DNA from 2 places in the Pseudomonas sp. 1 genome. Region 2 is predicted to be linked to the other one. Evidence: predicted binding sites of a transcription regulator. Region 2 holds the regulator's gene; the other holds the start of a gene.
What was found. The regulator sigma-54, encoded in region 2, starts transcription at its own class of promoters, with help from an activator protein. The targets are predictions, from matches to a motif close to ANTGGCATNNANNTTGCTNT.
Positions count from the first base shown of each region.

Region 1: the regulator sigma-54 is predicted to act here: its motif matches at 1,790-1,809, upstream of glnA (glutamate--ammonia ligase).

Region 1 covers NZ_JBWXMQ010000004.1:147,776-152,449, forward strand. The annotation lists gene thiI (tRNA uracil 4-sulfurtransferase ThiI) at 121-1,575, opposite strand; gene glnA (glutamate--ammonia ligase) at 1,904-3,310, shown strand; gene AC1MDC_RS08015 (DUF4124 domain-containing protein) at 3,455-3,964, shown strand; gene AC1MDC_RS08020 (DUF4124 domain-containing protein) at 3,961-4,584, shown strand.
Region 2 covers NZ_JBWXMQ010000010.1:59,490-64,163, reverse strand. The annotation lists gene lptC (LPS export ABC transporter periplasmic protein LptC) at 1-32, shown strand, start outside; gene lptA (lipopolysaccharide transport periplasmic protein LptA) at 19-564, shown strand; gene lptB (LPS export ABC transporter ATP-binding protein) at 564-1,289, shown strand; gene AC1MDC_RS16485 (RNA polymerase factor sigma-54) at 1,476-2,969, shown strand; gene hpf (ribosome hibernation-promoting factor, HPF/YfiA family) at 3,043-3,351, shown strand; gene ptsN (PTS IIA-like nitrogen regulatory protein PtsN) at 3,363-3,827, shown strand; gene rapZ (RNase adapter RapZ) at 3,830-4,674, shown strand, end outside.

The sequences.
Region 1 (4,674 bases), on a different contig from region 2:
GATTCGGTTTGCTGACAAGTCCTGGCAGCGATTAGCAGTAGTGTCCGGCATGGCCGTTACAGCTTGACGGCGGTGTCGGGGGGCCGGTGACGCAGGCCACAGGCAAACAGCCCCGGGCACTTAGCTCGGTCGATAAACGCGCACATTGGCATGCCCCTCACTGAGCAAATGGTGGGCATGCAGGCGACTCATCACGCCTTTGTCGCAATACAGCAGGTACTGGCGAGTAGGGTCCAGTTCCTTGAAACGAGCGTTCACTGCGTAGAACGGCATCGTCTGTACCTCTATGCCGGCGAGTTCCAGCGGGTCATCCTCGGCGGCATCCGGGTGGCGGATGTCGATGACGATCTGACCGGCCAGCGCTTCGCTGACTTCTTCGATCTGCAAATCCTGGCCCAATTCGTCGATCACCCGATCGATCGGCACCAGTCTGGCGTTTGCGAGCGCACGCTCGAGCACCGCCATGTCGAATTCCTGCTCTTCGTGCTCGACCCGGCCACGCTTGGCGGCCGTCTTCGGGTTGACCGAGATGACGCCGCAGTATTCCGGCATGTGCCGGGCGAAATCACCGGTACCGATCTGGTCGGCCGTGTCGATGATGTCTTGCTTGTGGGCGACGATCAGCGGTCGCAGCACCAGTTTGTCGGTAACGCAATCGATGACCGACAGGTTCGGCAACGTCTGGCTCGACACCTGGGAAATCGCTTCGCCGGTGACCAGCGCATCAATATGCAGGCGCTCGGCAATGCTCGACGCTGCGCGCAACATCATACGCTTCAATACGACGCCCATATGACTGTCGTCGACCTTGCCGAGAATTTCGCCCAGCACTTCTTCGAACGGAACACTGACAAATAGCACGCGTTGCGAGCTGCCGTACTTCTTCCAGATGAAATGCGCGACTTCCATCACGCCCAACTCGTGGGCACGACCGCCCAGATTGAAGAAGCAGAAGTGCGTCATCAGGCCGCGGCGCAGGATCTGGTAAGCAGCAACCGTCGAGTCAAATCCGCCGGACATCAATACCAGTGTCTGTTCCAGCGCACCGAGCGGGTAGCCGCCAATGCCATCGTGCTGGCTGTGGATCACAAACAACCGTTTGTCGCGAACTTCGATGCGGACTTCGATTTCCGGCGCTTTCAGGTCGATCCCCGCGGCACCGCATTCACGGCGCAGCTTGCTGCCGACGTATTTTTCCACGTCCATCGAGCTGAACGCATGCTTGCCTGCACGCTTGCAGCGCACCGAAAAGATCTTCCCGGCCAGCGCGTCGCCGTAGTGCTGCTTGCACTTCTCGGTGATGTCGTCGAAGTCGCCCAGCGGGTACTCGTCGATCTGCAGAAAGTGCGCGATGCCCGGCATGCAGGTCAGGCGTTCGCCCATTTCCTTCAGGGCCTTGGGATCGGTGACGCGGGTTTCCAGCTCGAGATTGTCCCACACACCGTTCACCACCACCGCCGGGTCCAGGTCGCGGAGCACGGTGCGGATGTTCTTGGCCAGCTGGCGGATGAATTTCGTCCGGACAGGTCGGCTTTTGATGGTGATCTCGGGAAAGACTTTAACGATTAGTTTCATGAAAACAGCGCGCGCAGGGCCAGCCGAAAAAGGGGGGCGCGGATTATAGCGGAAATTGCTCAAGGTTTAACCAGTTAATGTGCAGAAGGTTTTGCGCGCACCAAAACGGGTCATTTTTAGATTTGAACGCTACATTAAAGGGCGAGATTTTCGCCATTAAGGCGCTTTCGACCTTCAGAAGCGTGAATTTGGGGCAAAAAACCCATGCTGGGGCACTGGCATGCAATTTGCTCCCTTGTGAGGCAGGTTGCCTTGGCAGAGTATTCGCGCCGGCATCACCAACATTTAAGGGCATCCACTACCCGCCCTAAGCCACCCGGAGGACACTATGTCGAAGTCGGTTCAACTCATCAAAGATCATGACGTCAAGTGGATTGATCTGCGCTTCACGGACACCAAAGGCACTCAGCACCACGTGACCATGCCGGCTCGCGATGCGCTGGAAGACGACTTCTTCGAAGCGGGCAAGATGTTCGACGGTTCCTCCATCGCTGGCTGGAAAGGCATCGAAGCCTCCGACATGATCCTGATGCCGGACGACGAAACCGCCGTTCTGGACCCGTTCACCGAAGAACCGACCCTGATCCTGGTCTGCGACATCATCGAGCCTTCGACCATGCAGGGCTACGACCGCGACCCACGTGCCATTGCCCGTCGCGCCGAGGAATACCTGAAGACCACCGGTATCGGTGACACCGTATTCGCCGGTCCCGAGCCTGAGTTCTTCATCTTCGACGAAGTGAAGTTCAAGTCCGACATCTCCGGCTCGATGTTCAAGATCTACTCCGAGCAAGGCTCGTGGATGTCCGACCAGGACGTGGAAGGCGGCAACAAGGGCCACCGTCCAGGCGTGAAAGGCGGCTACTTCCCGGTTCCGCCGTTCGACCACGACCACGAAATCCGTACCGCCATGTGCAACGCACTGGAAGAGATGGGTCAGACCGTTGAAGTTCACCACCACGAAGTGGCAACCGCCGGTCAAAACGAAATCGGTGTCAAGTTCAACACCCTGGTGAAGAAAGCTGACGAAGTTCAGACTCTGAAATACGTTGTACACAACGTGGCCGATGCCTACGGCCGCACTGCGACCTTCATGCCGAAGCCACTGTACGGTGACAACGGTTCGGGTATGCACGTGCACATGTCCATCGCCAAAGACGGCAAGAACACCTTCGCTGGCGAAGGCTATGCCGGCCTGTCCGAAACCGCCCTGTACTTCATCGGCGGCATCATCAAGCACGGTAAGGCCCTGAACGGCTTCACCAACCCGGCCACCAACTCCTACAAGCGTCTGGTGCCAGGCTTCGAAGCTCCGGTGATGCTGGCCTACTCGGCTCGCAACCGTTCCGCCTCGATCCGTATTCCTTACGTCAACAGCCCGCGTGGCCGTCGTATCGAAGCCCGTTTCCCGGATCCGGCTGCCAACCCGTACCTGGCTTTCGCAGCACTGCTGATGGCCGGTCTGGACGGTATCCAGAACAAGATCCACCCAGGCGATGCTGCCGACAAGAACCTGTACGACCTGCCGCCTGAAGAGGCGAAAGAAATCCCGCAAGTTTGCGGCAGCCTGAAAGAAGCTCTGGAAGAGCTGGACAAGGGCCGTGCGTTCCTGACCAAGGGCGGCGTGTTCTCCGACGACTTCATCGATGCCTACATCGCGCTGAAATCCGAAGAAGAAATCAAGGTCCGCACCTTCGTACACCCACTGGAATATGAGCTGTACTACAGCTGCTGATCCGGTAGCGCCGCGCTACGCGGCGTGACAAAAGAGAGGCCTCCTTCGGGAGGCCTTTTTTATTGGCCGGATGTTTTCCATCCGAGCCTTCCCCGCTCCACTGTCCTATGCTGCATCCCATCGTTTTCGTTTTCGGTCGATTTCATGGGTCGCACCCTTCTCTATATTTTGCTGCTGATCGCCCTGCCCGTCGCCGCGCAGATCTACAAGTACACCGACGCCGGCGGCAACACGGTGTACAGCGATCACGCGCCGGACGGCGTGCAGGCGCAGCCGGTGGAGTTGCCGCCGCTCAACAGCGTCCAGCCTCAGGCACCGAATGCGCCGTCTACCGATACGGTCAGTCGTGAGCCTGCGCGCAATGCCTACGAAGTGCTGGAGCTGACCGGCCTGCCCACCGAGGAAGCCCTGCGCGCCAACAACGGCACCTTCACGGTCAATGTGCTGATCAAGCCGCGTCTGCAACCGCCGCATCAATTGCGCCTGCTTTTGGACGACGTGCCTTATGGCCAGCCGAGCAACGTGCCGATCCTGCAACTGGTGAACGTCGACCGGGGCGAGCATCGGCTGGCGGTGCAGGTCATCAATGGCGAGGCGATCATTCAGCAGAGTCCGGCGGTGGTGTTCACCGTGCAGCGGGTGCACAAGCCATGACGCGGGGATCGATTGCCTTGTTCCTGTCGTTGATCGCGCTCGGCGCATCGGCCGAGGTGTTCACTTACATCGACGCACAGGGCAATCGCGTCTACACCGATCAGCCGCGTGGCAACGCCAGGCGCGTGCCGCTGGCCACCAGCAATCGCATGGCCTCGAATCCGAGCAGCGCCGCAACGATCACGCCGTCGAAGAAATCTGCGGAACCACCGCTGTTCCACTACGACATGTTGCGCGTGCTGATCCCCGAGCCGGACGCGACCATTCGCAGCAGCGCCGGCGAACTGATCGTCAGCGTCACCAGCGAGCCGGGCCTGCAAAGAGGTCATCTGTATCACTTGTTGCTGGATGGCAAAGCCGTCGGCGAACCAGGTCTGAGTCCGGTGTTCCCGCTGAGCAATATCGATCGCGGCAGCCACAATCTGTCGGTCGAGATCCTCGACGCTCAGGGCCGAACCGTGGAGAAAACCGCCAACCAGCCGTTCCACATGCAACGCATCTCTCTGGCCCAGAAGCGTCAGGTCAAACCGTGCGTCAGCGCCGACTATGGCGTGCGTCCGGAATGCCCGCTGAAAGACAAACCCGCCGAACCGAAAAACCCTTTCCTGCGTTTCTTCTGACGCCGTTCAGCTTTGCGCACTATATTGGTGCAATACACTGCACCGTACTCACATTCCAACCCATTTTGGTTCGAAAGTACCCGCCAGAGC
Region 2 (4,674 bases):
CGAACGTAAGAGGACAGTATGAGGCTCGTTAAAACCCTCCCTATTTTGCTCAGTCTGGGCGCAGCACTGGGAAGCGTGAGCGCCTGGGCTCTGCCGAACGATCAAGAGCAGCCAATCCGCATTCAGGCCGACGATGCCCAGCTGGACGACAAGAACGGCGTTGCCACCTATAAAGGCGACGTGATCATCACCCAGGGTTCGATGGTCGTCAAAGGCAACACCGTGACCATGACCCGTGCGCCCAACGGCGACATCGACGTCGTGACTTCGGTTGGCAACCTCGCCTACTTCGAACAGTTGCAGACTGCCGGCGACACCAAACCCGTTCAGGGCTGGGGCGTGACCATTCAGTACCACGCACAGCAGAACCGCGTTGTACTGATCGACAAGGCCAAAGTCGTCGACAAGGACAACAACACCACTCAAGGCGAGAAAATCGTCTATGACACGGTGAAAAAACTGGCCAGCGCCGGTCGAGCCACTGGCAGCAAGGTCACCGAAGCGCGTCCGCGCATCGACATGGTGATCCAGCCGAAGAAGAAAACCGACGAGAAAACCCAGTAATGGCAACTCTGAAAGCTCAGCACCTGGCCAAGGCCTATAAAAGCCGCCAGGTCGTGCGCGACGTCAGCCTGTCGATCGACAGCGGTCAGATCGTCGGCCTGCTCGGCCCGAACGGCGCCGGCAAGACCACCTGTTTCTACATGATCGTCGGCCTGGTCCAGGCCGATCAGGGTCGCGTACTGATCGACGATCTGGACGTCAGCCACCAGCCGATGCACGGTCGCGCCAAGGCTGGTATCGGCTATCTGCCGCAGGAAGCGTCGATCTTCCGCAAACTGTCGGTCGCCGACAACATCATGGCCATCCTCGAGACCCGCCAGGAACTCGACAAGGCCGGTCGTCGCAAGGAGCTGGAAAGCCTGCTGCAGGAATTCCACATCAGCCACATCCGCGACAACCTTGGCATGAGCCTGTCCGGTGGTGAGCGCCGCCGGGTGGAAATCGCCCGCGCACTGGCCACGGCACCGAAGTTCATCCTGCTCGACGAACCGTTCGCGGGTGTCGACCCTATCTCGGTCGGCGACATCAAGCAGATCATCCACCACCTCAAGGCCAAGGGCATCGGTGTACTGATCACCGACCACAACGTCCGCGAGACGCTGGATATCTGCGAAACCGCCTACATCGTCAACGACGGCCAGTTGATCGCTGAAGGCGACTCCGCGACCATCCTCGCCAACGATCTGGTGAAGGAAGTCTACCTGGGTCACGAGTTCCGCCTGTAAGCAAGACGGCATTCGATCAGCCGTTCGGGTGCTGTAACGTTGAAGCGCTTTTTTATACGCTTTTATTGTTACAGCGCTCTAGGCAAACACGACAGTTTCAGGCATATAATTTGCTTAAGTTTGGCGCCCCGGCGCCCTGTAGTGGATGGCGCATAGCGCCGGCGAAAAAGGTGTTAAGCCCCTGCCATGAAACCATCGCTAGTCTTGAGAATGGGCCAGCAGCTGACGATGACACCGCAGCTGCAACAGGCCATCCGCCTGCTCCAATTGTCGACCCTGGATCTGCAGCAGGAAATCCAGGAGGCTCTGGAATCCAATCCGATGCTCGAACGCCAGGAAGACGGCGACGACTTCGACAACTCCGATCCCATGGCCGACAACGCCGAGCAGAAGCCCAACACCGAGATCCAGGAACCCTCCTATCAGGAGACCGCGCCGACAGTCGATAACCTCGAAGACGGCGAATGGAACGAGCGAATCCCCAACGATCTACCCGTCGACACCGCCTGGGAAGACGTCTATCAGACCAGTGCCAGCAGCCTGCCGAGCAGCGATGATGACGAGTGGGACTTCACCACCCGCACTTCCGCCGGCGAGAGCCTGCAAAGCCACCTGCTGTGGCAATTGAATCTGGCACCGATGTCCGACACCGATCGCCTGATCGCGGTCACCCTGATCGATTGCATCAACAATCAGGGCTACCTCGACGAAACCCTCGAAGAAATCCTCGACGCCTTTGATCCGGAACTCGATATCGAGCTGGACGAGATCGAAGCCGTCCTGCACCGCATCCAGCAGTTCGAACCGGCCGGCATCGGCGCGCGCAACCTGGGCGAATGCCTGCTGCTGCAATTGCGCCAGCTGTCGGCCAAGACCCCTTGGCTGGCCGAAGCCAAGCGCCTGGTTACCGATTACATCGACCTGCTCGGCAGTCGCGACTACAGCCAACTGATGCGCCGCATGAAGCTCAAGGAAGACGAACTGCGCCAGGTCATCGAACTGGTGCAGAGCCTCAACCCGCGCCCCGGCTCGCAGATCGAGTCGACCGAAGCCGAATACGTGGTGCCTGACGTCATCGTACGCAAGGACAACGAACGCTGGCTGGTGGAGCTGAACCAGGAATCAGTGCCGCGTCTGCGGGTCAACGCCCAGTACGCCGGTTTCGTACGTCGTGCCGACACCAGTGCCGACAACACCTTCATGCGCAATCAGTTGCAGGAAGCCCGCTGGTTCATCAAGAGCCTGCAGAGCCGCAACGAAACCCTGATGAAAGTTGCCACCCAGATCGTCGAGCATCAGCGCGGCTTCCTGGAGTACGGCGACGAAGCCATGAAGCCGCTGGTCCTGCATGACATCGCTGAAGCAGTGGGCATGCACGAGTCGACAATTTCCCGAGTGACCACGCAAAAATTCATGCATACCCCGCGGGGCATATATGAGCTGAAATACTTTTTCTCCAGCCATGTAAGCACCTCCGAAGGCGGTGAATGCTCTTCCACGGCGATCCGCGCGATCATCAAGAAACTGGTTGCCGCGGAAAATCAGAAAAAGCCGTTGAGTGACAGCAAGATCGCTGGTTTACTGGAGGCACAAGGCATTCAGGTGGCTCGCCGCACCGTCGCCAAGTACCGCGAATCCCTCGGGATCGCGCCTTCGAGCGAACGCAAGCGGTTGATGTAAGCCACGTTACAGCGTTCCAGTGGCAGGCTCTTCGGCCTGCCGCTTTATGCACTGGCAACGAAGGAGAAGCTGTATGCAAGTCAACATCAGTGGACACCAACTGGAAGTTACCCAACCTCTCCGTGAGTACGTTGAGCAAAAGCTCAAGAGGCTTGAGGGACATTTCGACAAGATCACCAACGTGCAAGTCACGATGTGCGTCGAAAAGCTGAAGCAGAAAATCGAAGCCACGCTGCATATTCCCGGCAATGAAGTCGTCGCTAACGCGGAACATACTGACATGTACGCTGCGATCGACGCGCTGACCGACAAGCTTGATAAACAACTCAAAAAGCATAAGGAAAAGACCCAGAGCCTGCTTCAGGGCGCTACCGGTCGATAACCCCCACCCCCATGATCCGACTTGAAAGTATCCTGACCCCCGGCCGTTCCCTGGTGAACGTGCCGGGCGGCAGTAAAAAGAAAGCCCTCGAACAAATTGCCAACCTGATCGCCCGGGAAGTCCCGGATCTGGAGATGCAAGATGTCTTCGAGGCATTGATTGCCCGTGAAAAACTGGGTTCCACCGGTTTTGGCAACGGCATCGCCATTCCCCACTGCCGCCTCAAGGGCTGCGAAGCGCCGATCAGTGCGCTGATGCACCTTGACGCCCCTATCGATTTTGACGCTATCGACGGCGCGCCTGTGGACCTTCTGTTCGTCCTGCTGGTGCCGGAAGCCGCCACCGATGCTCACCTGGAGCTTTTACGCCAGATCGCCAGCATGCTCGACCGCAAGGATGTGCGCGACAGACTGCGTAGCGCACCAAGCAACGAAGCCTTGTACCAGGTTGTACTGGAAGAACAGAACAGGCCGTAATCATGCGCTTGATCATTGTCAGTGGCCGTTCCGGCTCGGGTAAGAGTACTGCCCTGGATGTCCTTGAGGACAATGGCTACTACTGCATTGACAACCTGCCTGCCGGCTTGCTTCCGGATCTCGCCGAGCGCGCGCTGGTGCATACCGAAATGCTCCAGCCGCTGGTGGCTGTCTCGATCGACGCCCGCAACCTGCCGAGCCATCTGTCACGTTTTCCAGAGCTGCTCGAGGAAGTTCGCAGCCGGCACATCCAGTGCGATGTCCTGTTCCTGGATGCCGATGACGAAACATTGCTCAAACGTTTTTCGGAGACCCGTCGTCGTCACCCGCTCAGCAATGCCAACCGCTCGCTGGCCGAGGCCATCAACGACGAAACCGCCCTGCTGGGCCCGATCGCCGATCTGGCCGATCTGAAGGTCAACACCACTAACCTCAATCTCTATCAACTGCGCGACACCATCAAGCTGCGCCTGCTGAACCAGCCTGAGCCGGGCACTGCGTTTCTGGTGGAGTCGTTCGGTTTCAAACGCGGCATGCCGGTGGATGCGGATCTGGTGTTCGATGTACGCTGCCTGCCGAATCCGTACTGGAAACCGGAGCTGCGCGCACAATCCGGTCTCGATCAGCCGGTCGCCGAGTATCTGGCGGCGCAGCCGGAGGTCGAGGAGATGTACCAGGACATTTACTCGTATCTGTACAAATGGTTGCCGCGCTTTGCGGCGAGCAACCGCGCTTATGTCACCATTGCCATCGGCTGCACCGGCGGGCATCACCGCTCCGTTTACCTGACCGAACGTCTTGGCCAGGCGCTGCAGAAGACCCTGAAGAACGTCCAGGTTCGCCACCG